3 regions of the uncultured Acetobacterium sp. genome follow, and region 3 is predicted to be linked to each of the others. Evidence: a T-box and tRNA genes for the amino acid it is inferred to sense, from the RefSeq annotation. Region 3 holds a T-box; the other regions hold tRNA genes.
The links. The T-box of region 3 lies ahead of pheS (phenylalanine--tRNA ligase subunit alpha). A T-box ahead of a tRNA ligase gene usually reads a tRNA of that ligase, here a tRNA-Phe.
Positions count from the first base shown of each region.

Region 1: it has a tRNA-Phe gene. The T-box ahead of pheS (phenylalanine--tRNA ligase subunit alpha) is inferred to sense a tRNA for this amino acid. The anticodon was not compared.
Region 2: it has a tRNA-Phe gene. The T-box ahead of pheS (phenylalanine--tRNA ligase subunit alpha) is inferred to sense a tRNA for this amino acid. The anticodon was not compared.

Region 1 covers NZ_CAKMJU010000056.1:70,462-81,040, forward strand. The annotation lists gene QZ998_RS09000 (PLP-dependent aminotransferase family protein) at 1-531, opposite strand, end outside; gene QZ998_RS09005 (pyridoxamine kinase) at 635-1,489, shown strand; gene QZ998_RS09010 (RecX family transcriptional regulator) at 1,498-2,208, opposite strand; gene QZ998_RS09015 (hypothetical protein) at 2,422-2,982, opposite strand; gene QZ998_RS09020 (M23 family metallopeptidase) at 3,097-4,485, opposite strand; tRNA gene QZ998_RS09025 (tRNA-Phe) at 4,798-4,873, opposite strand; tRNA gene QZ998_RS09030 (tRNA-Ile) at 4,883-4,959, opposite strand; tRNA gene QZ998_RS09035 (tRNA-Pro) at 4,981-5,057, opposite strand; gene QZ998_RS09040 (cation-translocating P-type ATPase) at 5,256-7,646, opposite strand; gene QZ998_RS09045 (GatB/YqeY domain-containing protein) at 7,846-8,289, opposite strand; gene rpsU (30S ribosomal protein S21) at 8,301-8,483, opposite strand; gene QZ998_RS09055 (histidine triad nucleotide-binding protein) at 8,590-8,934, opposite strand; gene mtaB (tRNA (N(6)-L-threonylcarbamoyladenosine(37)-C(2))-methylthiotransferase MtaB) at 8,947-10,275, opposite strand; gene QZ998_RS09065 (16S rRNA (uracil(1498)-N(3))-methyltransferase) at 10,278-10,579, opposite strand, start outside.
Region 2 covers NZ_CAKMJU010000025.1:152-10,730, reverse strand. The annotation lists gene QZ998_RS04050 (2-hydroxyacyl-CoA dehydratase) at 1-1,490, shown strand, start outside; gene QZ998_RS04045 (response regulator transcription factor) at 1,811-2,506, shown strand; gene QZ998_RS04040 (ATP-binding protein) at 2,516-4,267, shown strand; gene QZ998_RS04035 (Gx transporter family protein) at 4,375-4,911, opposite strand; gene QZ998_RS04030 (NusG domain II-containing protein) at 4,908-5,258, opposite strand; gene QZ998_RS04025 (FAD:protein FMN transferase) at 5,402-6,487, shown strand; gene QZ998_RS04020 (M20 family metallopeptidase) at 6,570-7,727, shown strand; gene QZ998_RS04015 (class I SAM-dependent methyltransferase) at 7,743-8,486, shown strand; tRNA gene QZ998_RS04010 (tRNA-Val) at 8,563-8,638, shown strand; tRNA gene QZ998_RS04005 (tRNA-Asp) at 8,654-8,730, shown strand; tRNA gene QZ998_RS04000 (tRNA-Phe) at 9,026-9,101, shown strand; tRNA gene QZ998_RS03995 (tRNA-Gly) at 9,108-9,182, shown strand; tRNA gene QZ998_RS03990 (tRNA-Cys) at 9,192-9,265, shown strand; rRNA gene QZ998_RS16875 (16S ribosomal RNA) at 9,500-10,524, opposite strand.
Region 3 covers NZ_CAKMJU010000026.1:1,823-12,401, forward strand. The annotation lists gene QZ998_RS04130 (tyrosine recombinase XerC) at 1-99, shown strand, start outside; gene lexA (transcriptional repressor LexA) at 277-921, shown strand; gene zapA (cell division protein ZapA) at 998-1,558, opposite strand; gene QZ998_RS04145 (DNA-processing protein DprA) at 1,656-2,534, opposite strand; gene pheT (phenylalanine--tRNA ligase subunit beta) at 2,577-4,955, opposite strand; gene pheS (phenylalanine--tRNA ligase subunit alpha) at 4,969-5,991, opposite strand; T-box leader at 6,073-6,301, opposite strand; gene QZ998_RS04160 (RNA methyltransferase) at 6,381-7,172, opposite strand; gene QZ998_RS04165 (TrkA family potassium uptake protein) at 7,175-7,843, opposite strand; gene QZ998_RS04170 (TrkH family potassium uptake protein) at 7,858-9,234, opposite strand; gene rplT (50S ribosomal protein L20) at 9,366-9,722, opposite strand; gene rpmI (50S ribosomal protein L35) at 9,746-9,949, opposite strand; gene infC (translation initiation factor IF-3) at 10,063-10,579, opposite strand, start outside.

The DNA.
Region 1 (10,579 bases), on a different contig from region 3:
GTCGGTGCCTGAGCCGATGATGATCTGCTCGACGCGGCAGCGTACGCCGCGCGACCGATACAGTAACTCAACCAGGGCATTCCTGAGCTCCATCTCGCCCTGAATCTCAGGTTTATTTAAGAGACTGCTGTCATATTCATTGAAGGTTGACTTAAAAATTTTGCGAAAGGCTTCATAGGGAAAAATACGCTGATCGATGGCATTGGGCGAAAAATCAATCTTAATTGGTCTTGTTTCGATTTTTTTAGTGTTTTTTTCCAGAACCCGATTTTTCTGTTTGAGTAGATAGGTATCAATCTGACAGACAAAATATCCCCTTTTGGGACTGGCCTCAAGGTAACCTTCTGCCACCAGCTGTCCATAGGCCGCATCGACGGTATTGACACTCACTGACAAATGACTGGCCAGGCTGCGTTTTGAGGGGAGCTTCTCGCCATACTTTAAATTACCCTCGGTTATTTCCTGTTTGATAAATTCATAAATCTCAACATAAAGAAAGGCACCCTTATTTTTAAACGGTATCGTAATCATCTTATCTGCTCCTTAGCTGAACCCATTGTTTTTCGATTAACTGATGCTTTTTACAGGTTCAATTTTAACATATAATAAGATCATTTAAAATAAGGAGTTGCAAATGTATAGTAAACAAAAGCGGGTTGCCGCTATTCATGATATTTCCTGCGTCGGCCGATGTTCGCTCACCGTGGCACTGCCGATTATCTCAGCCGCCGGGATCGATACCAGTGTTTTGCCTACCGCCGTACTGTCTACCCATACCGGCGGTTTTGAAAATTTCACCTACCGCGACTTAACCGACGATATCAGCCCGATCGCCGCCCACTGGCAATCCCTTGACCTGGAATTTGACGCCCTTTATAGTGGTTTTTTAGGCTCCTATGATCAAATCGATCTGGTAGCCAAACTCTTTGATACCTTCCAGTCAGAGAAAACCCTGATTCTGGTCGACCCGGTGATGGCCGATCATGGCCAACTCTATTCCATTTATACCCCTGAAATGGCCAAAGGTATGACCAAACTTTGCGCCAAAGCCGATATCATCGTACCCAACCTGACTGAAGCCGCCTTCTTGCTTGATGAACCATATATCGGCGAGGATTATGATCAAAACTATATCGAGGATTTGCTGATCCGGCTGTCCCAGCTGGGTTCGAAAAAGGTGGTCATTACCGGGATTTCCTTTGATCCCCAACAGTTGGGGGCGGTCACCTACGACGCCGTAGCCAGGACCTTTGACTATGCTTTTAATGAGCGGGTAGCAGACTATTTCCACGGCACTGGCGATATTTTTGGAAGCACCCTTCTTGCTGGCCTGCTAAATGATTTCAATCTAAAAAAATCCACCCAAATTGCGGTGGATTATACCAGAGAATGTATTTTGCGAACTGTCGAACTGGGTCAGGAAAAACGCTTTGGGGTCTGTTTTGAACGGGCGATACCCTACCTGATTAAGCGCTTGGGATTATCATAATCCGCCTCCTAGTCCTCTTCGAGCTCTTCCTGCTGGGCTGCTATCTTTTCACTAATCAGCTGATAGGGATAACCCCGGCCAATCAGGCTCTTTTTAATTTTGAAGGTCAGCTCTTTTCCGGTTGCTCCCTTTTTACGGTGGGTGCGGTCATACTTTTGATAATCCCGGTCAAGCTTTTCACTCAGCTGCTGGTCTTTTATTGCCAACTCATCCGCAGTTAATTCCAGATCGGCAGTTGATTCTAGCGATTCTTCTTCTAAAACCAGGGTTCTAATCATTTCTAGCACCATATCAGTGGGATAACCCATTCTTGCCAGCCGATCATAGAGCTTTTTTTTCTTCTGCGCTGGTGCTTGACCCTTTAATGCCCGCAGGTTTTTTTTTGCCACTGTTTGACAGCATCGATATTCCTCATCCTTTGGAAACAGATCTTCAAGCGAAAGCAGCAAGGTATCACTAATCCCTCTTTTTCTTAAATCCTGAACCAGACGTCGGGAACCATAATAATTAAAATGACGATTATTTTCGACGTAGTTTTTCAAATAAACCTGGTCATCAATATACCGGTAGTCCTTAAGCTTTTCGATCACCTCAGCAATTATTGTATCAGCGATGTTCTTTTTCTTCAGATACTGGGTCATCTCACTGCTGGTTCGTGCCTTATAAGACAGATATTTTACTGCCATGTCGATCGCTTTTTCCCGAGTTATTTCAGCCATCCTGCCACTCCTCCTTAAAAAAAACACCAGCCACGGCCGGTGTTTAAACGATAAAAATTACCTCAGTACCGACAAATGTTACATCTAATTGTCTGCATCGGGGCGAACAGGTTGTAAACCTGTACGATCCCGCAGCCGACAATCGATTAACAATTGATCGGTACAGCTAGCTTTGCGACAACCTAAAACAGCAGCCATGGCCAGTGATTTTTTTTATTTTACACGTGCTTTTAAGGCCGATAGCATGGCTGCAAAATCTTTGGTCTCGGACAGGGGTACCATCACTTCGACAGCTTCAAGCTCGCTTAAGTTTTCGCTGTTAATATTCTGATACGCGTCAATAAGAGCCTCAGCTTGGTTTAATGATGTTACGGTTCCGATTTTTTCATCATCCATAAAAACATCTGCTCCACTCACATAAAGGGGTATGTTCTTACTGTTTAGCACCTCAATGCAGGTTTCAAAATCCATCGGATTCTCAACCCTGCCCTGAATCAGTTCAAAGCCATTGCCCAAATGAATATTATCGTAATTGTAACATGTCATCAAATTCGTTTCGATGCGATCAACCGCCGATTTAAAGACCGCCGCAGACTGAACATAGCCGAGACTTTCGCCACGGTAAAAAACCTGATAACCCTGGGTTTGACCACTAACAACACCGACGGTTGCCATAATAAATAAAATCATAAACGTGACAATACTACGCGTTTGTCTTTTTCTCTTTCGTTGTATCCGTCGTTTTTCTCTTTCATTCTTCATAGTTTCATCCATCTATTTACCTCTTGTTATTATTCGTTACTTTTTCGTTACATAATGATACCATATTTATATAAGTTCCGCAAGATTTTTAGAAAAAAAAAGACACCTTTTTAGGGTGTCTTTTTTTTATATGGTGTCGCCGGAACTGACATTGAAGTAATGGCTGATCGGTTGGGCCTCGTTATTTACCCGCACCTCAAAATGAACATGATTAGCGGTGGAGGATCCTGTTGATCCCATCCCACCAATCCGCTGCCCTTGGGTTACGGTTTGGCCTTCTGATACATCGACCGAACTAAAATGCCCGTACAGGGTTGAGTAGCCATTGCCATGATCAATGATGACACATTTTCCATAACCCCCATACCAGCTCGATAAGGTAACCGTTCCTGATGCTGCCGCATAAATGGCTGTTCCTTCCTTGTTTAGGATATCAATCGCTGCCGACCGATAATGATTGCTGTAATAACCGCCATCATAATTCCGGAGAATCTCGCCAACGCGACCGCTGGCCGGAAGAATAAACTGCACCTGAGGGCTTTCTACAACCACTTCTTCTACTGGTGTTTCCGCTGGTGGCACTTCTGCTGCCGGAGCGTCAGCCACTGGTTCGACTGGTGGTTGCGGATCTTGCGGATCTTGCGATTCTTGCGGTTCTGGCTCTGGAGCATCAACTACCGTTTCTGCCGGCATTTCCGGAACTTGGGGTTCAAGTGCCGGAGTTTCTAGCGGCTGATTTTCCTCAACTGCTGCCGCCGGGTTTTGTTCAGACTGAACACCTGCAACGATGGTTTCACTTTGCGGGGTCTCCGCTTCTGGTTCATCGGCTATTGCTACATCTGCTTCAATCGCCGGCGCTTCAGCCACAAAGATGTCCGAAGCTGCTGCTGTTTGGGTTTCCGGATCACTGACTGAACTGCTAACCGGTTCGGGCACTGGCTCTTCTTCAACCACTCGCGCTGTCGAAGCTGTTTGGACTTGGGCTGTTTCATTTAAGCTTTGTTCCTGGGCGGCAACCGTAACGTTTGGCGGTACATTATCCGTTCTGGCAACTTGAACCTGAGTTTTAGCATTCTGCTCCTCGGCTCGCATCGATCTGATCACCTCGGCAATTTCTGTCGCTGTTAAAAATTCTGTGGTTCGCGCCATCCGTATTTCGTAGTCACTGCCTGCTCCGTTTCTGCGGACGCTTTTACCGTCATCGGCATCGCTCACAGCTGCTTCAAAAGCCTCGATACTCTCAACGTAACCAATACTTGCTCCCTTGTAAAAAACCTCATAGGCACGGGTTTGTAGATCAACTACCCCAGCTCCAACCAAGACTAAAAAAGTACAGACCACAATTGCGGAACCGCGCATTTTGAATTGCCATTTTTTGTCATTGCTTAATGATTGGTCATGATTGCGCTCAATCAATTCAGCCCGCTCAACTTCATCTGCATCGGTTGACCAATTGTAATGGTGCTTTTTTAATCGTTCCCGGACTTTTTCAAAAATATTCTGGTTTTTTTCCACGCCACTCCTCCTTGTTACAAATTATTTACAAATATGATACCATGTGGTTATATACTTTACAAGTTTTTTGTGTTTTTAATCCACTTTAACTCTATCGATGGTGTTCAATTCATAAATCAGGAAGCGCAGTAGTTATACTAAAATATGCGTCAACAATTCGTCGTCAACCCACCCTAAACCTTTAATCAACTACAGTTCTGGATAACCCGCAGCATTGACTTGGTCGTTTGTTTCGGAGGATGATTTTAACTGAAAAGAATCGGCACTTCAAAAAATAAAAAAAACAGCTTTCGCTGTTATCTTAACAAGTGGTGGTGCCCAGAGGCGGAATCGAACCACCGACACGGGGATTTTCAGTCCCCTGCTCTACCGACTGAGCTATCTGGGCAAAAAAATATGGTGGGCCTTCAGGGGCTCGAACCCCGGACCTACCGGTTATGAGCCGGTTGCTCTAACCAACTGAGCTAAAGGCCCACAAGTAATTTTAAAAAAAAATGGTCGAGGTGAGAGGATTCGAACCTCCGGCCCCATGGTCCCAAACCATGTGCGCTACCAAACTGCGCTACACCTCGATACAATACTTGACTATTATAAATGTTTTTATATCTGTTGTCAATCTTTATTTTATCTTTTATTCTATCTTCGCTCTTTCAGATAAAGCTTATCTTTGACGACTTGCTTATTATAGCATGATCAAATAGCTAATTGCAAGTCTTTTTTTCACAAAAGAATCAAATTTCTGATCCTTTTGTGAAAAAAGTTTAGCTTTGCTATTTTTCCCATACTGTCGCCTTAGTCGTCGTTTTATCTTTTTGGTGACGATTCAGCAGACCCTCGACCTGATCAATTGTCCAGCTGAAAATCCTCAGCAAGGGATAGATGTTTAAAATGACAATCCCTAGCACAATAAACATCGCCGGCAGAAAATCTTCAATCGGCAAAAGGAAAAACAAATTTTCCAAAAACAAAACACAACACAAGAATGAAACAGTCATCGCAAAAAATAGTGCCCAACGCTTATTATCGAGGGGCTGACAGACCCGAAAAAGAATAACCAGTCCAATTAAACCGGTCGAAATCACCGCCAGCGTAGAAATCTGCTGCTGGTCCATTGCCAGATATGCTCCCACGATCATAATCATTACCACATTGAAGACCACCGTTAAGGCGCCCGGCAGCGATTTTTTTAAAACCTTTTCCAGAAAATTCCCGGTGATGCGGCTCTTATTTGGTTCTAGTGCCAAAAAAACAGAAGGTGCACCAATGGTCAGCGCACTGATTAAGGTGAGTTGGATCGGCACAAAGGGATAAGCCTCATTGGCAATAATCACAATAATCGCCAGCATTAGCGAAAACATTGTCTTTACAAGAAACAGTGATGCCGCCCGGGTAATGTTATTAATGACCCGACGCCCTTCCATCAAAACCCGGGTAAAGCTGGCGAAATTGGAATCCAGCAAGACCAGTTGCGATACCTGACGCACCGCATCACTGCCTTCGGCCATCGCGATGCTGCAGTCCGCTTCTCGTAAGGCCAAAACATCGTTGACCCCATCCCCGGTCATCGCGACGGTGTGACCCTGACTTTTAAGGGCTTCAATTAACAGTCGTTTCTGGCCTGGGCTTACCCGGCCAAAAACGGAATAGGTCAGCGCTGCCTTGTGAACATCCTGGTCTTCAGTGAGGGTCGATGCATCGACAAAATTGTCCCAGTCCAGCAGTCCCGCCCGGTGTGCCACCTGAGATACCGTGATTGGGTTATCTCCGGAAATCACCTTGATATCAACGCCCTGGTTTCTAAAAAACTCCAGCGTTTTCTTGGCTTCCTGGCGAATCTTATCGCCCATTGGCAGTAGTGCAATGGTTTTGATATGTTCTGGCAGGCTGCCATCTTGATCAAAAGGCTCTTTAGCATACCCCAGCATTAAAACCCGATTACCTTGACTGGCATAATGCTCAACCTTTTCCTTGATCTCATCGTAACGCTCTTTTAAAATAAATTCCGGCGCACCAATCACAAAGGTGCCCTGTTCCGCAAAAAAAGCGCCACTCCATTTTCGCTCGGATGAAAAAGGGATGACCCGATCACATTGCCATTTTGGTGCCTCCCCCTTACAACTTTCACTAAGCGCTCGATAGGTGGCATTGTCATCTTTTAAATTGGCGATTAAAGCCCGGATCGCCGGAACCGGATTCTTGTCATGACAAATGGTTTCCATTGACAAGACTTCCATGTTTCCTTCGGTGATGGTCCCGGTTTTATCCAAACAAAGGACATCCACCCGAGCCAATGTTTCAATGCAATAGAGCTCCTGAACCAGAATCTGATGACGCCCCAGGCGAACCACACCAATTGCCAGTGCGACGCTAGTTAAGAGCACTAACCCTTCGGGGATCATCCCAATCAGAGCCGCTACTGTTCCGGTCACACCATCCTGAAGCGGCAAACCCTGAACGACCAGCTGCCGATAGAGCAGCAATAAACCGAGCGGGACAATTACAATGCTAATGCTTTTCATAATAAAGCCCAGCGCATTCATAATTTCTGAGTTTGGTTTTTTAGCGACCTTAACCGCTTCAACCAGTTTAGAGGCATAATTTTCCAGACCCACCTGGGTCACCTGCACGGTGGCTTGACCGGATACCACAAAACTGCCAGACAGCAGGGTATCACCTTGATATTTGATAATTGAATCCGACTCGCCAGTCAACAGCGACTCATTGACTTCTAATTCGCCTTTTACCACCTGGGAATCCGAAGGAATCTGTTTACCTGCTTTGAGGATTAGAATATCATCCATCACAATTTGTTCAAAGACGATTTCCTTCTGACTGCCATCCCGCAAGACAATAACATGGGGCTGAGAGATCAGCGAGAGCTTATCAATGGTTTTTTTTGCCTTAATTTCCTGAATGATGCCAATAAATGTATTAACAATAACAATATTAATAAATAGCAGATTTTGAAACGACTCCACAAATATAATCATCAAGGCCAGGATGATGTTAAGCATATTAAATAAGGTTAAGCTATTGTCTTTAATTATTCTGCCGATGGTTTTTGTTTTAGATTGGGGTTGGATATTAACCTGACCGGCCGCTATCCTTTCTTCAACCTGGGCTTGCGTCAGTCCAATTTCAAGGTTGATATTATTTGTCATTGAATCCTCCCGAAAAATTTATTCACTGCTTGGATTATAACATCATAATCTTAAAATACCTTGTAGCAGCACTGGTCTTAGAATACCAACTATAAGATCAGACAAATAACATAGTACCAGCCCTTCAAATTTTCCAGACAAAAAAAGAAGCCTGCCGCGACGACAAGCCTCTTTATATGTGTAGTATTAATTTTTTTTGCTATGCCAGACTTTCTCTGACCACTTGATTAACAAGCTTTCCGTCTGCCCGACCTTTAAGCTTCGGCATCAGGGCACTCATTATTTTTCCCATGTCTTTTGCGTCAACTGCACCGGTTTCTTTGATCGTTTCGGCCACAATCACTTTGATTTGATCAATCGTTAATTGTGTAGGAAGGTAGCTCTCGATGATTTTTATTTCTTCTAGAGCTTGCTGGATTAAATCGTCTCTTTGAGCTTTCTCAAATTCGGCCAGGCCATCCCGACGTTGTTTGAGCTGTTTTGCAATAATTTCAAGAATCTGGTCATCTTCCAATTCCACTTTCTGATCCTTTTCGACCTGTAAAACAGCCGCCCGAATCATCGTAATGGTGGATTTCTTAACCTTATCCTTTTCCTTCATTGCTGTTTTTAAGTCAGCCTGTAATTGATCCTTTAATGCCAATTAGTCACATCCTATCTTTTTTTCATCTTTCTTTTTCTAGCTGCTTCTGATTTTCGTTTTCGCTTTACGCTTGGCTTTTCATAATGCTCTCTTTTTCGAATTTCAGACATAACTCCAGCCATTGCAGTTTTTCTTTTGAAACGTCGCAATGCACTTTCGAGTGTTTCATTTTCTTTAATTTTTACTTCAGACATTTTCAACCCCCCCCTCTAATCCGTTGCTAATTTCCGGTACGGTTAATCAACATGGTATGAGTCAAACTATATTATACGCATTATTTGATGGGCTGTCAATTATTTTTCAACCGGGAGGCCATAATAATGGTCGACCACCTAATAAATGGTAATGCAGATGGGGCACGGTTTGATTGCCATCCTTGCCGCAGTTATTGACCAGCCGAAAACCAGTTTCAGCAATCCCGCTTTTAAGGGCAATGCGATTGGCCACCGTATGGATATGGCTGATGATATCGTCTCCCGCCGGCACCGATAGAATCGACTCAAAATGTTCTTTGGGAATAATGATTACATGAACCGGAGCCTGGGGCGCAATATCATTAAATGCAATGACCTGATCATCTTCAAAAACCACATCGGCCGGAATTTCCTTTTTAACTATCTTACAAAAAATACAATCTTGGGACATCTCTTCCTCCTGTTATATTGAATCTCCGATTAGTTTGTTCGTATATCGACTATTATATGATACCCTAACTTTTAAAATTCTACCATTAATTTTTTCATCCGTCTTGAGCCTAACCGGAAGATAGTTTTTGGTATGGCCTTCATAACCCGTGGTATCTTGGGTTGCTTCAAACAAGACCTCTGCCACAAGACCATCATTTTTCTTTAAAAACGCTTGTTCCAGCTCTTTGGATACCTCACTAAGGCGATGACTGCGGAAATTTTTTATCGTTTCATCAATCTGATCGGCGAAGGTTGCGGCTTTGGTTCCTGAGCGTCGGGAATATTTAAAGACATGGATTTGATAAAAACCGACCGCGTTGGCAAAGTCGATGGTCTCACTAAATTCTTGCTCAGTTTCGCCGGGGAAGCCAACCATCACATCGGTGGTAATCGCAGCCAATGGGAAAACCGCCCGGATCTGGCTGACAATCTCCAGATATTCAGTGGTAGTATAACGACGCCCCATCCGCTTTAACACCGTATCGCTACCGCTTTGCAGTGACAGATGAAAATGAGGGCAAAAGCTTTCAAGCGCTGCCAACCGCTTAAGCCGCTCCGGGGTGATAAATTTAGGCTCCATCGATCCCAGGCGGATCCGTTTAAGCCCGGGAATTTGATCAAGCGCTTCGATCAGATCAATCAGATCGCCTTGATCGGCAGCCGCTCCGGCTTGATCGACCCCGTAGGAGGCGATATGAATACCCGAAAGGATGACCTCCTGATAGCCGATTGATACCACCCGGTTCACTTCTTCGATGATCTGTTGCTGATTGCGACTCCTGACCGGCCCTCTGGCAAAAGGAACAATGCAATAGCTGCAAAATTGATTACAGCCCTCCTGAATCTTAATAAAAGCCCGGGTCTTGCCCTTGACCTCCGAAATCATCAGCGGTTCAAAGATTTCTTCATCCATTATATTTGAGACAAAATCCCGTCGACTGGCATCCTTGCGATGAGCCTCAATATAGGAAAGGATATCGGCACGATTTTTGGTGCCAATCATCAGATCCACTTCCGTTATTTTTTCAACCTCGTCCGGCGCCACCTGAACATAACAACCGACCGCACAGATAATCGCATCGGGATTGATCCGCTTGGCTTTGCGGATCATTTTGCGGGATTTTTGATCCCCCAAGTGGGTCACTGTGCAGGTATTGATCACATAAACATCGGCAAGCTCGGTGAAATCGACAATCGTATAGCCGCCTGCCTCAAAGATTTCCATCAAGGCTTCACTGTCGTAGGTATTGACCTTGCAGCCCAGGGTCATAAACCCAACTTTTTTTTGCGCATTATTCATCCTTAACTTGATCCGCCTTCCATCCAGTAATTCAATTGGCTGAGCACTACCATGCCAGCGGTTTCGGTTCTTAAGATCCGTCTGCCCAGGGTTACGCTAATTACCCCAGCGGCTTGACAAGCTGCTGCCTCCTGGAGATCAAAGCCACCTTCGGGACCAACGATCACAGCAATGCTGAGTGGCTTGTCGGTTTTGCTTATTTTTTGAAAGGCTTCCAGTGCCGCCTTCAAGGTCAGCCGGTTTTCGTCCTCATAGGCTAAGATCATTAAATCGTAATGATCCACTTGGTTTAATACTTCTTTTA
Region 2 (10,579 bases), on a different contig from region 3:
AGGCAGCCGAGGTTGTCAACCAGCATGATTTTCTGGAGCTGGTACAGCTGACTTCGTTTGGCTGCGGACTGGATGCGGTGACCTCGGAGCAAACCCAGGAAATCCTCGAAAGCCATGGCAATATTTATACCCTGATTAAAATTGACGAGGTCAATAATCTCGGCGCCATCCGAATCCGGATGCGATCGCTTAAGGCGGCAATGATCGAACGCGAGAAAAACAATATTGTGGTAACACCAACCCCGATGAAACAGCGGGTGGTCTTTACCAAGGCGATGAAAAAGAACCACACCCTGCTGGCTCCACAGATGTCACCAATCCACTTTGATTTTATTGAGGAGGCGATGTCGAGCCAGGGATATCACGTCGTGGTCATGCCCAGTGTCGATAATGCCGCCATTGATGAAGGTTTGACCTACGTTAATAACGATGCCTGTTATCCCACCATTATCACCACCGGTCAGATTATGGCTGCCCTGAAATCAGGAAAATACGATCTTGATAATGTGTCCGTTTTAATGACTCAGACCGGCGGACCCTGTCGTGCCTCCAACTATGTGGCCTTTATCAGAAAAGCCCTGGAATCAGCCGGGATGTCCCAAATACCAGTTATTTCCCTTAGTGCCATTGGTCTGGAAAAGAATCCCGGATTTAAGCTCACCCTGCCGCTGCTGTCCCGGCTGTTAGTGGGGATTGTCTATGGTGATCTACTGCAACGGGTGGTCAGCGGTACAAGACCCTATGAACGACATCCCGGATCGACTGAGGCGTTATACCAACACTGGCGGACAAAGATCAAAGCAAATATGAAAAATGGCAATCTTCGGCATTTCAAAGAAAATGTCTGGGCGATTGTTAATGAATTTGATGCCCTGCCGCGCATCGACAAAAAACTGCCCAAGGTTGCGATCGTCGGAGAAATTCTGGTAAAATACCATCCCACCGCCAATAACAACCTCCAGGCAGTGTTAGAAGCCGAAGGAGCCGAGGTGGTGATGCCGGACATGATGGACTTCTTTCTCTATTGTGCTTATAATCAGGTCTTTAAATACGAGGAACTGTCAGGTAAGCGGAAATCGATGAAGCGTGCTAAACTATTGATTAAATTCTTGGAGTTTTCGCGAAAAAACATGAAAATTGCGCTGGCAGCCAGCACCCACTTTCATGCCCCATCGACGATTGAGAAAAAGGCCCAAAAAGCCCAGGAGCTGATTTCACTTGGCAATCAGGGCGGCGAAGGCTGGTTCTTAACCGCTGAAATGATGGAGTTAATCGATGATGGGGTGGAGAATATTGTCTGTGTTCAGCCCTTTGCCTGTCTGCCTAACCATGTTATGGGAAAAGGGATGATCAAACCGATCCGCCAAAAATACCCGTTATCCAACATTGCTCCGATCGACTATGACCCGGGAGCCAGCGAAGTCAATCAGCTAAATCGCATCAAACTGATGATGGAAACCGCCAAACGAAATTTGGAAGGCAAAAATTAGAGAAAAATAAGTAAATTAAATATGTAAAAATCAAAAAAAGACTGACCGCTAGGGGTCAGTCTTTTTGGTTTAAATAAAAAAAGAACCGCTTCAGTAGAAACAGCTCGTTTTTCTAAATGAAAAAGGGGAGTAATTCATTTAGAGTTAAAGGATTATATGTAATAAATTCATTATAGGGCGATTAAACACAGAATACAATCATTATTTTTCTTATAACGTTTTCAGAAATTTGTAATAGTTTACAATTTAATCAAGAATTTACATAAGAGAATTCCAAAATATGGTATAATCTCGTTAAACAAAAAATACAAGGAGTCAAGATGAAAAAAATACTGATAGTTGAAGATGAAACAAATATATATGAGCTGATCAAATTCAACCTTCAAACGCATGGGTTTGAGGTGGACGGAGTCCAGGACGGTGCAATGGCGATAGATAAAATACTTAGTGTTTTGCCGGATTTGATTATTCTAGATCTGATGCTGCCAGGTAAAGACGGGATTAGCATTTGCCGCGAGATCCGAGCCAATAGCATCATCTCTTATATTCCGATCATTATGTTAACCGCCAAAAGCGAAGAATTTGACAAGGTCTTAGGACTTGAAATCGGTGCGGATGACTACATCACCAAGCCCTTTGGCGTCAAAGAACTTTGTGCCCGGGTAAAAGCGGTTTTAAGACGGACTGAGATTCTTTTATCAAAAGAGGACGAAGCTATTTTGATTGGCGATTTACATATTGAGCCGAAGGCCTTTGAGGTTTATCAAAACGGTGAAAAACTGGCACTTACCTTAAAAGAGTATGAATTACTGGTCTTTTTAGCTAAGCATCGCGGACAAGTATTAACCCGCGACCAGTTGTTAGACCAAATCTGGGGATTTGACTATTATGGTGAAACCCGAACCGTGGATGTGCATATTCGCTATTTAAGAAAAAAAATAGAAGAACAGTCCGAAGATGGCAAAAAATACATCGAAACCGTTCGCGGCGTTGGGTATCGTTTTATTGAGAAATAGGAGAGAGCTATGAAGAAACGATTGTCCATTTCACTGACAATCATTATCGTTGTCAGTATTGCAATCTGTGGTTTGTTTACCACCATCAGCTATCGTCAGAGTTATTATGCCGATACCGAGAACAACATAAAAAAAAGCAGTAACTACATTATGGATTTTATGCTCCCAGCGTTTCTTGAAACTGGGGAAATTGACAACCTGGATAATTTTTCCCAAAGCACGAATGTGCGGATGACAATCATCAATCCCCAGGGAGAGGTTACCTACGAATCCTTGCAGGGGCTGGAAAGTTTGGATAACCATAAGAATCGTCCTGAAATTAAGGGTGCTTTGGAGGGCGCTGTTACGACAGAGGTGCGTTATTCAAAAACCTTCAAGGATGAAATGATCTATGTGGCTACCCCTTATTTTGGTGAAGATCAATCAGTTGTAGCAGTGCTGCGGATTTCGATGCCAGTGAATGCCATGGATGATGCCATGTTTGAAATGATCAACAATATTATTTTTGTGATATTAACGACAATTTTGGCAACATCATTGCTGATTAATTACTTTATCAATCGGGAGCTAAAACCGCTCGAAGAGGCATCAGCTTTTGCCAGAGAAATCGCTTCAGGAAAATATGGACAGCAGCTGACCATGATTCGGGAAGACCAGATTGGGGAGCTGGTCGAATCACTCAATCAGATGTCGGTGCAACTCAATAACTCGTTTACCGAAATGAATCAGAAGAATGCTGAACTCACCGCGATCTTGTCCAATATGAATCATGGTGTCATCGCCATTGATAAAAAGAACCATATCGTCCATTTGAATGAAGCTGCTCGTCAGGTTTTGCGTATTCCGATGAAGGAAGCCGTGATCGGAAAAAATATTCTGGAAGTCTATCGGGAGGCCTTTATCCTGGAATTGATGAATTACCTTGAAAATGACAACTGTGAAAAAACCAGTTTTGAGTCTCGCATTCATTCCAATCAGGTTTTACGGGTTTATATTAATCAGATTGAAGAAAATAATAGCATTAACGGTCATATTATTATTTTTGAGGATATTACCCTATTGAAAAATTTGGAAAAAATGCGGCGGGATTTTGTAGCCAATGTGTCACATGAATTAAAGACACCGATTACCACCATCAAAGGTTTTATTGAAACCATCCAGGTAAATCAAATCACTGACCCCGAAACCCTAGAACGTTTTTATTCCATTATCTATGAAGAAAGTGATCGTCTCAGCCGATTAGTCAGTGATATCCTGGTCTTGTCCCAGTTGGAAAACAAAGGTGGCTTTGACCGAAAATTTGAAATGATGCTGATGGATACCGAAGTAATGCAAATTTTTGATATTCTAAAACTGAGTGCCGAAGCAAAAGAAACAACACTGGTATTAAGCTGTAAAGAATCGATAGAACTGGAGTTTGTGCCGGATGAATTTCGGCAGATGATGATCAACCTCATTGATAATGCCATTAAATACTCGGAATCCGGAAAACAGGTGGAAGTCACCATATCTGAAGAAGGTGAAGATATCATCATCCAAGTACAAGATCACGGCTATGGAATTCCAGAAAAGGATGTCGCTCGCATTTTTGAACGGTTTTATCGGGTCGACAAGAGCCGCTCCAAGGAAAAAGGCGGCACCGGTCTGGGACTGGCGATTGTTAAACATATTGTTAACAATAATCTTGGGAAAATAGTCGTGTCAAGTCAGGTTGGCGAAGGAACCGAGTTTAAAATCCAATTGCCAAAATACAAATATTAGCAGAGGTAACAAACTACCGTACCGACCAAAGACCCTTAGGTCACAACAGGCAAACAATTGTCGGTACTGGGTTACGCTTATTAGAATAGCCGGTCAGGTTTGACCGGCTATTTATTTTGAGGTAGGTTTAGTTTTGAGAAGATGGTGGTTTTGTTAAGCAGCCGCATCAGTTCTCGGGCGGTGATGCCGATAAAGAGTCCGGTGGGGATGGCCAGCAGCATCAGGAAAAGGAAATAGAGCAGCAGGCTGGTGGTTTGGACAACAATGGCAGCAACAATGACCTGGCCGAGATTGTGTGTAATCGCGCCAAAAACACTAATTAGGATGATCGATATTTTATCTTTAAAAAAGTGCAGCAACAGGCTCATCACCAGCAGGCTTAACAGTCCACCGCCGAGACTGTAGACAATCGAAAAGCCGCCGCCAAACAGGAAGCCGGCCAAAAATATCCGGGCGATCACCACCAACAGGGTTAAAGGCCAACCCAGGGTCAGCAATGAAACTAGGGTGATGATATTGGGTAGACCGATCTTGGCTCCGGGAATGGGAAGCGGTAAGGGGATCAAGCTTTCAACATAGCTGAGGATTAGCGCCATGGCGACATAAAGGCTTAAAATAACCAGTCGGTAAGCTTTCGAATTCATCGCGATTCACCACTGCTTATAACTTCCACCACTAGTTTGTGAGGCAGACAGACTATCGTTTCCCCGGGGCTGGAAATCGGGTAAGTTCGGACACAAATATGATCGGGACAATCGGCCTCGACTATTTTTGCGGTACCGTCTGAAATCTCAAGCGTATTAGAACCTAAAGCATCAACAAAGGTTTCGGTGTGATCTTCTGAGAGCGGAAAAATGGCTTCCACCGTGCCCTGACGCGTGACTCGAACTGAAAGCGGCGCATCGGTAGCCCTGACTAAATAAAAAACGGCAATACCAATTAAACAGCTAGCAAGTAAGACGAGGATAATAATGATTTCGTTCTTCTTCATAGAGACCTCATTAATTATTAATTTAAGAATGCTCTTATTTTATCTGAAAAATAGCCGATGGTAAAGTCTTTACCATTTTTTTATGTTTTTTTTCAAGGTCTTTGGTATAATAGTGTTATTTGTTAAAGGAACTGGTGTACGTTATGAATCGAAAAAGCATGAATAAAAAAAATGCTAAAAATCAGGGCTGGAAAATCGCTGGCATGGGCTTTGCTGTATTATTTCTGACAATATTTTTATCGGGATGTGATCAGTCCAAGACGATATCCCGCAGTGATTTTTTGTTGGACACCTTTGTCAGCATAACATTATTTGGGGAAACTGACGAGCGTTTATTGGATAAACCGTTCGCCCGGATTGCCGAATTAAACAGCAGTCTCACTGCCTTTGAAACTGAAAGCGATTTGGGACTGATTAAGGAAAATGCTGGGATTAAACCAGTTAGCGTATCTGCAGACACCTACAAAATCATTGCAAAGAGCCTGGCCTACTCCCGAGATTCAGGTGGATATTTCGACGTGACCATCGCTCCATTAGTCGATCTCTGGGGCATTCACTCTCCGGAAACAAAGAACGCCCCAGCTTCGGAAGCGATTAATGCGGCGAAAGAAAAAACGGATTATAGAAAAATCGTTTTAAATCCGGCCGATCAATCGGTTTATTTAACCGAGGCAGGGATGGCTGTAAACTTGGGGGCCATTGCCAAGGGCTATATCGCTGATGAAGCGATGGCGGTTCTAAAACAAGAAGGGGTAGAGCATGCGCTCATCAACCTTGGCGGAAATGTCTTGGTGATGGGTGGAAAAGCCGATAACAGTGACTTTGGGGTAGGTGTCGAAGATCCCCGAAATCCGGGCAATGGATACCTGGGAGTCTTATCCCTCAAAGACGGTTCGGTAGTGACCTCGGGAGATTATCAACGTTATTTTGTAGATGCAGCCGGAAAAAAATATCATCATATCTTAGACCCATTTAGCGGTTATCCATCCGATTCCGGGCTTATCCAGGTAACGGTGGTGGCGAAAGCATCAGTGGATGCCGATAGTTTGTCGACAATCCTGTTTTTAGTGGGGCTTGATGAAGGTCTGAAAAAGGTTGAAGCATTGCCCGATGTGGAAGCTATTTTTATTACCAATGAAAATAAGATCGTTGTCACCAATGGCTTAAATGATGCGTTTGTATTTGATGAAGAAAACTATGGCGATACCTACACCCTGGCAATACGTTAATTATTGTGTGTTTCTAACTTATCAGGTATGATAGATTAGAGTTTGGATGGGATGAAAAAAAGAATGAAAAAGAAGGAATAAAATGCAATATAGTGAGCGAGTAAAAAATTACGATGAAGAAGCGATCCGACTGCGGCGTGAACTCCACCAAATACCAGAAGAGGGGTTTGATTTAACAAAAACCCAGGCTTACCTCATCAATTATCTGGTAGACCTGGGATATCAGCCGGAAAAAGTGTGCGAGACCGGCCTGATTCTTTATATAAAAGGGCAATGTGACGATGATGCCATTGCCTTTCGGGCCGATATGGACGCCCTTTGCATTTTGGAAGAAGTCGATCACGCCTATGTTTCCCGTCATCCTGGATGGATGCATGCCTGTGGACATGATGGACATATGACGATGAATTTGCTTCTGGCAAAATATTTGGCCGATTTTCCCGATCAACGAAAGAGAAGTGTTCTACTGATCTTTCAGCCGGGGGAAGAAGGACCTGGTGGGGCAAAACCGATGATCGAGGCCGGAATCCTGGAAAAATATCCGGTTAAAGCCATCTTTGGCTATCATCTGTTTCCCTTCATCGAGGAAGGTATGCTGGCAACAAAGGCCGGGCCGATGATGGGGCAGAACAGTGAATTTTTTATAACCGTTCATGGTGTCAGCGGGCATGCTGCACAACCGCAGCGGTCAATGGACGCGATCGTTGCAAGTGCTTCTTTGATCACTTGCCTCCAGAGTATTGTCAGTCGAAACACCAATCCGATGGAAAGTGTGGTTATCTCAATTGGATTGCTAAATGGTGGAACGCGCGTGAACGTGGTGGCCGATGAAGTCAAGCTTGGGGGAACCATCCGTTCATTTAGCGATAAAAGTCACGAGAAACTACATCGTCGGATTGAGGAAGTTGTAAAAGGGGTTGAACTAACCCATGGCTGTAACATTGAATTGAAATTCATTGAAATGTATCCGCCAGTTGTCAACAATGAACGATTGTATGAGATTTATAAAGAACTGATCCCGATTGAAAACAGGGTTCCTTTTCGAAAAGTTATGTTATCTGAGGATTTTTCCTATTTTCAGAGAGAAGTTCCGGGATTGTACATCGGGTTGGGAACCGGTAATGAGGAAAAAGGTTATAATAAAAACCTGCATACTTCAGATTTCAATTTTGATGAGACGGTTTTGTTAAAGGGATTGGAAGCATCGCTTAAATTGATAAACTATTCAAAAAATTATTAAAACAGGAGAGTTAATATGTACGAAGAATTTGCACAGGTTTATGATGAACTGATGAAAGAAATAGATTATTCAAAATGGTCAGATTATATACAGCGGCTATTTTTAAACAGCAAGCGAGAAATCAAAACTGTTTTGGAGTTTGGCTGCGGAACCGGGAACATTACCTGTAAGCTGGGTCAAATGGGGTTAAATATGACAGCGGTGGATTTATCTGAAGCGATGCTAACCGTGGCAGATGAAAAAGCAGATCGGATGGGACTCAAAAATATTCAGTTTTATTTGGGTGATATGAGTAATTTCCAGATCAATCAAACCTTTGATGCCGTTATTTCCTGCTGTGACAGTGTCAATTATCTGCCTGATCTAGAAGCGCTGCAAAGCTTTTTTCTAAGCAGTTATGAATGTCTGGAAAGTGAAGGTCTGCTGTTGTTTGACGTTAACACCGTCACTAAATATAAAAAAACCATTATGGATAATACTTATGTCTATGATCTCGATGAGATATTTTGTGTTTGGGAAAATGAACCGCATTTTGCAGAAAATGCCATGCATTTCAATTTAACCTTTTTTGAGAAGAACAAGAATGGCACCTATAATCGTCATGAGGAGACTCAGGTTCAATATTTCTTTACCATAGAAGATATCCATCGATGCCTGACCACAATTGGTTTTAAAAATATGAAGTATTATGATTTCGGAACTTTTCTGCAAGGTAGCAATGAAGGTGAACGTATTCAGGTCACTGCCGAAAAAAGATAAAAATCCATAAAAATTTAATAAAATAGTTGACAATTAGTTTTTACCGCCGTATAATAACACTTGTATCTCAACTGATGGTCGCATAGCTCAGCTGGGAGAGCACCTGCCTTACAAGCAGGGGGTCACAGGTTCGAGCCCTGTTGCGACCACCATTTTTTTATACTAGCGGCCTGGTAGTTCAGTTGGTTAGAATGCCAGCCTGTCACGCTGGAGGTCGAGAGTTCGAGTCTCTTCCAGGTCGCCATAAGTTTTATCCCAATTTCTTGCAGAAATTGGTCGGAAGTTGAGCGCGAGCGAAACGACAGTGATAAGACTTACGCATTTTGATTGAAAACTCATCCGATCAGGATGAGAAGAGTTTTCGATTAAAATACGATCCAATAAGAAGTTGTAGAATTAAATAGCAGATATTGCTACCCCAAGGTTAATAGGAATTTCCTGAATATTGGGTAATTAACCATGGCGTAGTAAAGTCATGCAACGGACTTTAAACGTTTAACACGGTTGCTGTATTATCTATTGTTTACTATTTATTATATGCCCAAATAGCTCAGTCGGTAGAGCAGAGGACTGAAAATCCTCGTGTCGGTGGTTCAATTCCGCCTTTGGGCACCATCATCAGCGGAAGTGGCTCAGTGGTAGAGCATCGCCTTGCCAAGGCGAGGGTCGCGAGTTCAAATCTCGTCTTCCGCTCCAATTTAATTAGGCGCCATAGCCAAGTGGTAAGGCACGGGTCTGCAACACCCTCACCCCCAGTTCAAGTCTGGGTGGCGCCTCCAAAAAAAATGCAGATAATTAAAAAAAACAGCTTGACAATCACAAGAAACGACGATATAATACAAAAGCTTCTTCAGTCGGAAACGATTGCAGGGCGGCGGTCATAGAAAAGAGAATAGTACCATAAAACCTGTAAAACAGCCAAAACATCCGTAAGGGTGCATGATGGCTAAAATAGAAACAGAGAGATGCACTCTTTAAAACATTAACTCGGTAGAGGATAAAATACGTTATTCAAATGAGACAGCATTTTAAGCCTAACGGCTTTAAATACAAACTTTTATTGAGAGTTTGATCCTGGCTCAGGACGAACGCTGGCGGTATGCTTAACACATGCTCCGCTGCTTGTGCGGGTCCCCGTCAATTCCTTTGAGTTTCAACCTTGCGGTCGTACTCCCCAGGCGGAGTGCTTATTGCGTTAGCTGCGGCACTGAGTCTCCCCAACACCTAGCACTCATCGTTTACGGCGTGGACTACCAGGGTATCTAATCCTGTTTGCTCCCCACGCTTTCGCACCTCAGCGTCAGTATTTGTCCAGCAAGCCGCCTTCGCCACCGGTGTTCCTCCTAATATCTACGCATTTCACCGCTACACTAGGAATTCCACTTGCCTCTCCAATACTCAAGTCTTTCAGTTTCAAATGCATGTCACCGGTTGAGCCGGTACCTTTCACATCTGACTTAAAAAACCGCCTGCGTGCCCTTTACGCCCAGTAAATCCGGACAACGCTTGTCCCCTACGTATTACCGCGGCTGCTGGCACGTAGTTAGCCGGGACTTTCTTCTTGGGTACCGTCTTTTTTTCTTCCCCAATAACAGAGCTTTACGATCCGAAAACCTTCTTCACTCACGCGGTATTGCTGCGTCAGGGTTTCCCCCATTGCGCAATATTCCCCACTGCTGCCTCCCGTAGGAGTCTGGACCGTGTCTCAGTTCCAGTGTGACCGTTCGCCCTCTCAGACCGGTTACCCATCGTCGCCTTGGTGAGCTGTTATCTCACCAACTAGCTAATGGGACGCGGGTCCATCCTATGGCACCGGAGCGTTTAACATCAAAGCCATGCGACTTCAATGTATTATAAGGCATTACTCCCAGTTTCCCGAGGCTATTCCTTTCCATAGGGCAGGTTACCCACGCGTTACTCACCCGTTCGCCACTTTCTAAAAGTTCCGTGCAAGCACTTCGCTTTTGTCTCGTTCGACTTGCATGTGTTAAGCATACCGCCAGCGTTCGTCCTGAGCCAGGATCAAACTCTCAATAAAAGTTTGTATTTAAAGCCGTTAGGCTTAAAATGCTGTCTCATGAATAACTGTGTTT
Region 3 (10,579 bases):
GTTTCGACCACCCAGATCTATACCCATATTAATGAAGAAACCCTAAGGGACACCATGAATCAAAACCCCTTGTCGCAATTCGTTAGCGATGATGACTAAATTATCATTAAAATAAGCATCCGCAGAAAAACAGCGTCTACATTTTGATCAAGACTATCGCTGCTTATTTTATTACCTAAACTGATCACCTAAACTAATTATTCAAAAATAGAACTTACGTTTGTTTTTCTGTTTTAATTATGTTATAATGAATTATAAAATTTTGGAGGAACTCTTATGTATGAGGATTTGAACAGCAAACAGATTGATATATTAAAATTTATTGATAGCCAAATGCGTGATAAGCGTTATCCCCCGTCGGTGCGCGAAATTTGTGCTGCCGTTAGTTTGAAATCGACTTCCACTGCCCATAGCTATTTAAAAAAGCTCGAGGAACTGGGCTATATTAAACGGGACTCGACAAAAACCCGCGCCATTGAAGTCCTGCGTCACGATCCCAACGAAACAATATCAAATTACTTTGACGAAAAAATAATTGTCTCGCTGCCAATCCTTGGTTGCGTAACAGCCGGTGCACCAATTCTGGCGATTGAAAACATCACTGATATTTTCCCGCTGCCGCTCGATTTTGCCGGCACCGAGGCTGCCTTTATTCTTGAAGTCAAGGGAACCAGCATGATTGATGCCGGTATTCTCGATGGCGATAAGATTATCGTCAAAAAACAGGAATCGGCAAACAATAATGACATTGTTGTGGTGCTGCTGCTTGAAGATAATGAAGCCACGGTCAAACGGATCTTTTATGAAGAGCCCAATAAAGTCAGGCTCCAACCGGATAATAAAAGCATGGATCCGATTATCTGCAAGGAGCAAGATATCAAAATTCTCGGCAAGGTAACCGGTTTAATGCGTAAATACTAAACAAAAAAAAGATGTGCAAACATCTTTTTTTGTTTTTGTTCGTTTGTTTTTGTTCGTTAAATTGAAGAAAATTTGTCTAGTCCAGTTTCATTTTTTCTTCAATATTTTTAAAGACATCTTTTTCAATATGATTCTTGTTTGCTTTTACCAGTTCAATCTGGCTTTCAAATAGTTGATTCTGCAAGTCTAAGATTGTTTTGCGGCTGGTTTCGCTTTCGATCTTGCTTTGTCGTAAATGCTCACGATATTGAGCCAGCAAATCATTCTTTTCTTCTAATTCTTTTTGCAGCAATTCTTTTTCTTCTGCCAGCGTTTCAAATTTCTCTAGTTCTTCAGCTAATCGCTGGTTTGTTTGTTTAAGCTCTTCTTTGACTTGATTAATCTCGCCAATTTCTTTGGCTTTGACTTCTTCACTGCTGCGAACTTCTTCTTCTGCAATAAAAAGCCGCTCAGTAATATTCATACAGCCTAGAATCGCAATCCGAATATGATTGGTAAAAGGATTAGCCGTCTTGACGCGTTCTAGCTCAGCATTGACGTAATCAGCAACATGTTTTATATGCTCTTCGTTTCCCTTTGCCTTCAAATTAAATTCGGTATCTAATATGCGTAATTCCATTATTGTTTGTTCAGGCATTTTTTCCTCCTGTGAAATAAATTTAATTCTCTAAATGTTTAAGGATGTTCTACTCTATTATATGTAATAACCTAAAGAATTACAAATGATTTATCAATTAATAATTTTCGATCAGACAATTAAGGTCTGTGTTTTCCTTGATTTGAAAGTCGATATTTTTTAGGCTGATGTGATTAAAGCCATCCCGTGATTGGTCATAAATGACCGGGATCGAGTAAATCGGTTTATTGTATTTGCTGGCATAACGAAGGGTATGGATGGTTCCGCTTCCCGGTGAAAAACTTGATACGATCACAAACCCACTCGCGCCGCTTTGCAGCCGGTCGCGTTCGATAAACTTATAGGGTTGCACGGTTTCAAGATGACTGTACTCCGAGACTAAGGCGCCCCCCGAAGTACAAATTTTTTCGGCCAGCCGGCAATTTGAACTGGGATAGACCGAGCTTAAACCCGATGGCAAAAAAGCGACGGTTTTTCCGCCAACTTCCAGACAACCGCGGTGACCGCAATCATCAGCCCCGACAGCCAATCCGCTGATCACCACAAAATTATTTTCGGCAAGAATTTTACCAGCCTGAAAGGCAAAATCACAGCCTAGTTGTGACGGACTGCGGCTGCCGATAACCGCCGCCCGTTTCGAATGATTTAAAATTTTTAGATCGCCCTTATAATAGAGTAAGATGGGCTGATCATCAAATTTAAGACTCTCTGGAAAACGATCATCGAAATAGCTAACCGCTTGAATTCCCAACTGATCACACTCATCAATTACCCGCCTGGCATAAGCCAGGGCTTGGGCAATGTCTGCTTGATAAATTTGACTTGAAATTAAATGAAAGGTTTGGCCAATTTCAATGATCTCGTTAAATGAAAGCGATTCGGGTGCAATAATCATGTCCAGCAATTGTTTAATTTTCTGACGTCCGACCCCTTTTAATTGCCTCAGCCCGATAATAAGTTCAGATAAGCGATTCATGCTTTTTATCCATACTTTTATTTATACCCCAAATTAAAGCGATTACTCGCGCAGCTGGGCATCAAAGGATTGTTTTAATTGGCAAAGGATTTGATCAATCACCGGACTGATATCATTGTCGTTAAGGGTACGTTCGTGATGTCTAAAGTTTAGGGCATAGGCCAGACTCTTGTAACCGTCGGGTATTTGCGCCCCGGTATAGACATCAAACAATTCGATGCTTTCAAGAATTTCACCGCTATTATTGCGAATCGTTGTCTCAATGACTGCAGCTGGAATTTCTGATTTTAAGACAATTGCCAAATCTCTGTTTGATGCCGGGAATTTCGGCAGATCGGTAAATTTATTATCCGTTTTTGCACAGTCAAAAATCGCTTCAAAAGACAATTGGCAGACATAACAACGTTTTGGCAGCTGATAATGCTTAACCACGATCGGATGAATCTCACCAATTTCGCCCAGTCGTCTGCCGTTAACAAAGATTTCTGCCTTACGGCCGGGATGAAGAAAGTCTGATCCACCGGCAATAAATTGTGGATATTGAATGCCGCAATGCGTCAGTAACAGCTCAACCATCCCTTTTAGTTCAAAATAATCGCCACTACCATAGCTAGAAATTGCCAATTTCTTTTCCTCGATCGGCAATTCCCCGGGCTTGTCATTTTTATGATAGGTATAAGACAATTCAAAAAATCGGCCACTTGGGTTTTTTCGGCTATCATTTAAGGCAATCACTTCCAATTGATGTCCGATTAAGCTACCCCGCATGATACTATTTTCTTCGCCGAGCGGGTTAATCAGGGCAATAAGATCATCACCGAGTTGTGAATTCAGTCCCTGAAGACGCTTTTCACTGGTAAACGAGGAGGTCAGGGTTTCATAATAGCCCTGTCCGACCAGGATATTTTTAAGGGCATCTTCAAATTTTTGAACCGGCGTTTTTCCGCCAACCATGGTTTCTCCCCCCATGATCGTCCCCGGGATCATATCGTAGCCAAAAATCCGCACCACTTCTTCAGCCAGATCTTCTTTTAGCTCAATATCCGGTCGAAAACTGGGTACTTCAACTTCTAAAATAGCATCACTGATTTTTTCAACCTTGAAAAACAAGCGACTCAGCATGGCTTTTATCTCATCAATAGTCAGTGTTATCCCAACAAAAGCATTAAACCAATTAATATCGAGGTTGACTTTTTTTAAGGGTGCGACGTTGGGATAAACATCGATCAACCCTTCAATCACCTCGCAAGCACCGATTTCTAAAAGCAGCTGGGTCGCCCGCAGGGCCGCGATGCCGGCGAGTTCTGGATCAACGCCCTTTTCAAAACGCGCTGACGCCTCGGTTCTAAGACCAAGCTGTTTGGCTGTTAAACGGATACTAGCCTTGTTGAAATTAGCCGATTCCAAAACGATCAGACTGGTTTTTTCTGTTATTTCAGAATTCGCACCGCCCATTACCCCGGCTATCGCGACTGGCGCCTTGCCGTTTGTAATCATCAGCATCGTTTGATCAATCTCGCGTTCTTTATCATCCAGGGTGACGATCTGCTTATCCGTGGTTCTTTGAATCACAATTTCCTGTGACTGAAGGCTATGATAATCAAAGGCATGCAGGGGTTGCCCCAGCTCTAGCATCACTAAATTGGTAACATCGACAATATTGTTAATCGGACGAACGCCACTGTTTAGTAGTTTAACCTGGAGCCACAGCGGTGACGCTTCGATCGTTTTAACCTTTAGCATCTTTGCGACATAGCGGGGGCAGGCTGGATCTGCTATTTTTACCGACAAATAATCGTCGATCTGATTTTGAGTCTCAGCAGCCGCGTAAGTTGCAAAACTGGACATAGGAAGATCCAGGGTTGCGGATGCCTCCCGGGCGATCCCAATGATCGATTGGCAGTCCGAGCGGTTAGCGGTTAACTCCACATCAATGATCACATCATCGAGCCAAAGTAGTTCTCTGGTATCGATTCCCAGCGGGGTATTGTCCGGCAGGATCAAAATCCCTTCGCCAATTTCTTTGGCAAATAAATCACTGTTCATGCCCAGTTCTTCAATTGAGCAGAACATCCCATCAGAAATCAGTCCTCTAAAATCACTCCGACCGATTTTGCTACCATTAGCAATTACCGCCCCATCAATGGCAACCGGCACAATCGCACCAACAAAGACGTTTTTGGCAGCGGTGACAATCACCAGTTCTTTGTCTCCAAGATCAACTGTACAGACAATCAGTTTATCGGCATTGGGATGGGCTTCAATTTTTGTTATTTTGCCTGTCAAGATACCCTCAACCTGTTCAGCAACAACCGTTAATGTTTCGACTTTGGTACCTGACATGGTCAGCGCCTCGCCAAAATCATATGGGGACATTTTTATATCAACAAATTCTTTTAACCAATTTAGTGAAACGAGCATACTTTGCTTCCTCCTATTTAAATTGCGCTAAGAAACGCAAATCATTCTCAAATAATAACCGCAGATCATTGATGCCATACTTGATCATGGTAATCCGATCGAGTCCCATCCCAAAGGCAAAGCCACTGTATTGATCGGGATCAATCCCACAGAATCGCAAGACGTTGGGGTGAACCATGCCACAGCCCAGGATTTCAATCCAGCCGGTGTTGCTGCAGACCTTACAGCCAATCCCGCCGCACTTAAAGCAGGTCACATCCATTTCCGCACTTGGCTCGGTAAAATAAAACTGGTGTGGTCTGAATTTCGTTTTGGTCTGCTCACCAAATAGTTTTTTGGCGAACAAATCAAGGGTTCCTTTGAGATCGCTCATGGTAATGCCCTTGTCGATGACCAGGCCTTCCATTTGATGAAAAACCGGCGAATGGGTAGCGTCGATCTCGTCAAATCGATAGACCCGGCCTGGCGAAATAATCCGTAGTGGTGGTTTCTGATCCTGCATGACCCGCACCTGTACCGGGGAGGTCTGGGTTCTCAGGACAATATCGTCCTGGTAATAAAAGGTATCCTGCAAGTCTCTGGCAGAGTGATCCTGGGGAACATTTAAATAGTCAAAATTATATTTAGCCCATTCAATTTCGGGACCTTCGGCAATCGAAAATCCCATTCCCAAAAAGATTTCTTTTAATTCGTTGACGGTTGTGGTGAGTGGATGTAGATTTCCAGCCTGGTGCTTTTTGCCCGGCAGCGATACATCAATGCCTTCTTCTTTTATCTGAGCTTCAATTTCTTTTTGTTCAAGCAAGAACTTCTGGGCTAAAATATTAGTCTCGATTTCTTCGCGGATTTCATTGGCTAATTTTCCAATAATCGGACGTTCCTCATTGGACAGTTTACCCATCCCCTTGAGGGCGATCGTTAACTCGCCTTTTTTGCCCAGGTACTTTATTCTGACATTGTCGAGTGTCTTTAATTCTGCAACTTGATTTAGATCAGCCAAACAGCGATCTTTTATTTGTTTAAGTTCTAATTCCATTACTTCTCTCCTTTTTTATCATGTTAAACTACTGAAATAAATTCCTAAATTAAATGATTCAATAAAAAAATCGTCCTTATAATAAAGGACGAAATAATTCCGCGGTACCACCTTAAATTAATACTTTATGTATTCACTCAAAATTTTAACGCAATTAACGTTAGAAGCTAGCGGCCATCAAAACTGCGATGGCGTTCACATCTAAAACTCCAGAGGGAATTTCAATAAATCTAAATACAAAATCTCTCAGCCTGGGATTTTTTCTCTGTAAAATTTAAAATTTATTTACTGGCTCTATCATTGTTGATAATCTATTTAATTGTTATTATTATAATTGTGTAATCATTTCGCTGTGTGATTTTACTGTGTGATTTTTCAGTAAAACTAACTTATTTAAAATCTCTAACCAGGTCATACATAATAATCCCGGCTGCGGTTGCCACATTTAGCGATTCAGCCTGACCAAAAATGGGAATTTTGAGTAAAACGTCACAGCACTTAGACATTTGATCCGACATCCCTTGAGACTCATTGCCCATCACAATCGCAAATGGTTCGCTCAAGGGTTTGCGTTCCCATAAGCAGCTGCCCGTCAAGGCGGTGCCAATGATCGTAACCGACTGACTTTTTAAGTGCCTGACATAGTCAAACAATGACTCAACCTGATAAATTGGCAGGTGAAAGACCGAACCCATTGAGCCGCGTAGCACCTTCTCGTTATAAATATCGGCCGTTTTGACTGATGTGATGACACAGTCAAAGCCTGCCGCATCAGCCGTTCGGATGATCGTACCAACATTGTAAGGATCCTGAACATCCTCGAGAATCACATATCGTTTGAATGTTCCTGGTTGGAGCTTTATTTTGTCGAGTACACAGATGATCCCTTCCGGTTTTTGCAAACTGGAAACAGATGACAAAATTGACATCTCAACAACCGCGATACTGACACCATTCCCAGCTAAAACCATTAGATACTGGCTGACCAAATCCGGATTAATTGCTAACCATTCTTTTGTTACAAAGACCTGTTTAAAGCGCAATTGCTTTTTGTATGCCTCTAAAAAAAGCTTGCTTCCCTCGATTACAAAGGCAGCTTGCCCATCCCTGAAAGACTTACTACTGAGTTTCCGCAAATATTTGATTTGATCATTATTTTTTGAGCTGATTTCTAAAAACATCACTAATGATCTTTTCGGGATAGCTTATTGATCTCATTAATCGAGCGGTTTTCGCCCATGACAATCAGTTTATCTTTATTATGAAGGATATCACTAGCTAAGGGTGAAGCATTCAAAACATCGAGGGTGCGAATGGCAATCACATTTAAGCCATACTTTTCTCTAAGATTCAATTGATCGAGGGTTTTGCCTTCCCAGGCATGAAGCGACTCGACTTCGACAATCGAGTGATTGGTATCGAGCTCTAAAATATCGATAAAATCGCCTGAAAAAAGGTTATGTGCAACCCGCTCACCCATATCGCGCTCCGGAGAAAAGACTTTCTTTACCCCGAGTTTTAGCAATACCTTTTCATGCTGAGCATTATTGGCTTTGCCATAGATCTCGCTGATACCCAGCTCCTGAGCATTGACAATTCCCATGATACTACTATTAATATCAGAGGTGATCGAAACAACAACAGCATCGACATTTTTTAAGCCGATCGACTTGAGCGTGTTGATATCGGTCACATCCGCTTGAACGGCATAAGTAACCTGGTTTGCAATGCTTTGAATTTTTTCTTCGTCTTTATCGACAACAACAACATTACAGCCCAACTCACTCAGGGTAATGGCCAGTGCTTCACCAAAACGCCCTAAACCAAGGACTGCAAACTGCTTTTCTTTCAATTAATACTCCTCCTCTAGCCGATCATAATATTGCCTTCCGGCAATTTAAAATTACCGACGTTTTCGCGCGATCGCTTTTCACTACGTGATATCGCATAGGCTACCGTCAGAGGACCCAGTCGACCGACAAACATGGTAATACTGATCGCTATTTTTCCCCCGATTGATAATTGCGGGGTCAATCCGGTTGTTAAGCCGACCGTGCCAAATGCCGAAAGCACCTCAAAAACAATCGTTTCAAAAGAAGCATCTGGTTCAGTACATAATAACACAAAAATCATCAAGATGACAATAGCCAACGCAATCACAACAACTGAAATTGCCCGCCGGATAGCGGGATCCATAATTGTTCGTTTAAAGGCAATAACATCTTTTTTCCCATGCAACACCGAGCCAACCGTCATCACGATAATCGCAAAGGTGGTTGTTTTAACACCGCCACCGGTCGAGCCTGGCGAAGCACCGACAAACATCAAAAGCATGGTTAAAAACAAGGACGGAGCTGTCAGGGCGCCGATATCGATGGTATTATAGCCAGCAGTTCGCGGTGTTATCGACTGAAAAAAAGCGGCCATGAATTTTACCGGCAGGGATAAATTGCCCAGCGTTTTGGGATTATGATACTCAAAAATAAAAAAGAAAACAAATCCAATAATCAAAAAAATCCCAGTGACTGTTAAAACCAGCTTGGCATGCATACTCATTTTCTCAAACTTGCGGACATTAATTAAATCACTGGTAACCGCAAAACCCAAGCCGCCGAGGATGATTAAACCACCGATAACAAAATTAATAATGAAATTACCGACATATTTTGTTAAACTGGCATAGTTCCCAAACAGATCAAAGCCGGCATTGCAAAAAGCTGAGATCGCATGAAAAACGCTATAGGCAGTGCCCTGTAAAAACCCGTATTCGGGAATAAAAACGAGTGCCAATAGTAATGCCCCGATTGCTTCAATCACCAGCGATGAGAAGAAAATATACTTGGTAAATTTGACGATCCCTGAGATCGAATCCATATTCACCGAAGATTGTATTAACAGCCGATCTTTGATGGTAATCCGTTTCCCGGCCAACACAAAAAACATCGTCGTCAATGACATAAAACCCAAGCCGCCAATCTGAATCAAAAAAATAATAACTATTTTCCCGAAACTTGACCAAAAGGTTCCGGTATCGACAACCACCAGGCCTGTCACACAGACTGCTGAGGTCGCGGTGAACAAAGCGTTGACAAAACCACCACTCGCTCCTGAGGCACTGGCTATCGGCAGGGTAAGCAGGATTGCTCCGAGCAGAATCACCAGGGCAAATCCATAAATCAGCATTTCCGCGGGGGAGCGCTGACCAACAAACTTATTGAACTTCCAACGTAATTTTTCTGCCACGATCTTGTCTCCACCTAAAATATTTAACAACCATACTCATTTTAACACGCTGTTATGAAAAAGCAACAATAATCTACAATAAAAAAACTTCCCAAGCATGGATAATCCGTTGAGAAGTTTTTTTCGTACGATTAGTTCATGTTTTTCTTTGATACTTCAACTAAGTCTTTGAATGCATTGCTGTCATTCATGGCCAAATCAGCTAAGATTTTACGGTCAATTTCAACACCAGCTTGTTTTAAACCAAACATAAATTTGCTATAGCTTAAGTCATACATTCTGGCACCAGCATTGATTCTGGTAATCCATAATCTTCTGAAATTTCGCTTCTTTTCTTTTCGGCCAACATATGAAGATCTGAGTGCTCGCATAACGGCTTCATTCGCTGATCTATATAACTTACTCTTGGCTCCATAATAGCCTTTTGCAAGTTTAAGTACTTTTTTGTGTTTCTTCTTGGCATTTACGCCTTTTTTAATTCGCATTATTTATTTCCTCCTATCTTCAAATATTATCTTTTTACCATTTTGATCATTTTCATTACGACTTTAGCATCTCCAGGAGCCAAGCCAGTTGCTTTTCTTAAGTTTCTTTTTCGCTTACTGCTTTTTTTATTAAGAATATGACGTTTTCCTGCTTTTGTCCGTTTAATAAAACCTGATTTTTTTATTTTAAAACGCTTTGCAGCACCACGGTGTGTTTTCATTTTTGGCATAACTATTTCCTCCTCCCTGTACAAGGTATCTTTTATAAAAAACTATATCTGCAGAACTTAATCAAAGACCGCTAAATTCCGGTAGCAGATAGTCAATTAACACGTTGATTTACTTATTTTTGCTTGGGGGCTAAATACATAACCATATTTCGGCCTTCGATTTTAGGGGCTTTTTCAACCACGGCAAGATCTGAAACACGTTCGGCAAAATCAAGCAATACTTCTTTTCCCTGTTCTGTGTAAGCCATTTCACGACCTCGGAAACGAATCGCCACTTTGACACGACTACCTTGTTCCAAGAATTTGATGCAATTTTTAATTTTAACATTAATATCATGCTCTTCAACTCGAACCGACATACGAATTTCTTTAATAACCACAGCTTTTTGATTTTTCTTAGCTTCTTTTAATCGTTGAATTTCTTCATAGCGAAACTTTCCGTAGTCAAGAATCTTACAAACCGGCGGTTTGGCGTTTGGTGAAACTTTCACTAGATCCAAATTTTTTTCATCGGCTAATTTCTGAGCGTCTTTTGTAATCATGACTCCTAGCATTTCACCGGCTTCGTCAATGACACGGATTTCGCGATCGCGGATCTCGTTATTAATTTCGTGTTGAACATCTTTGCTA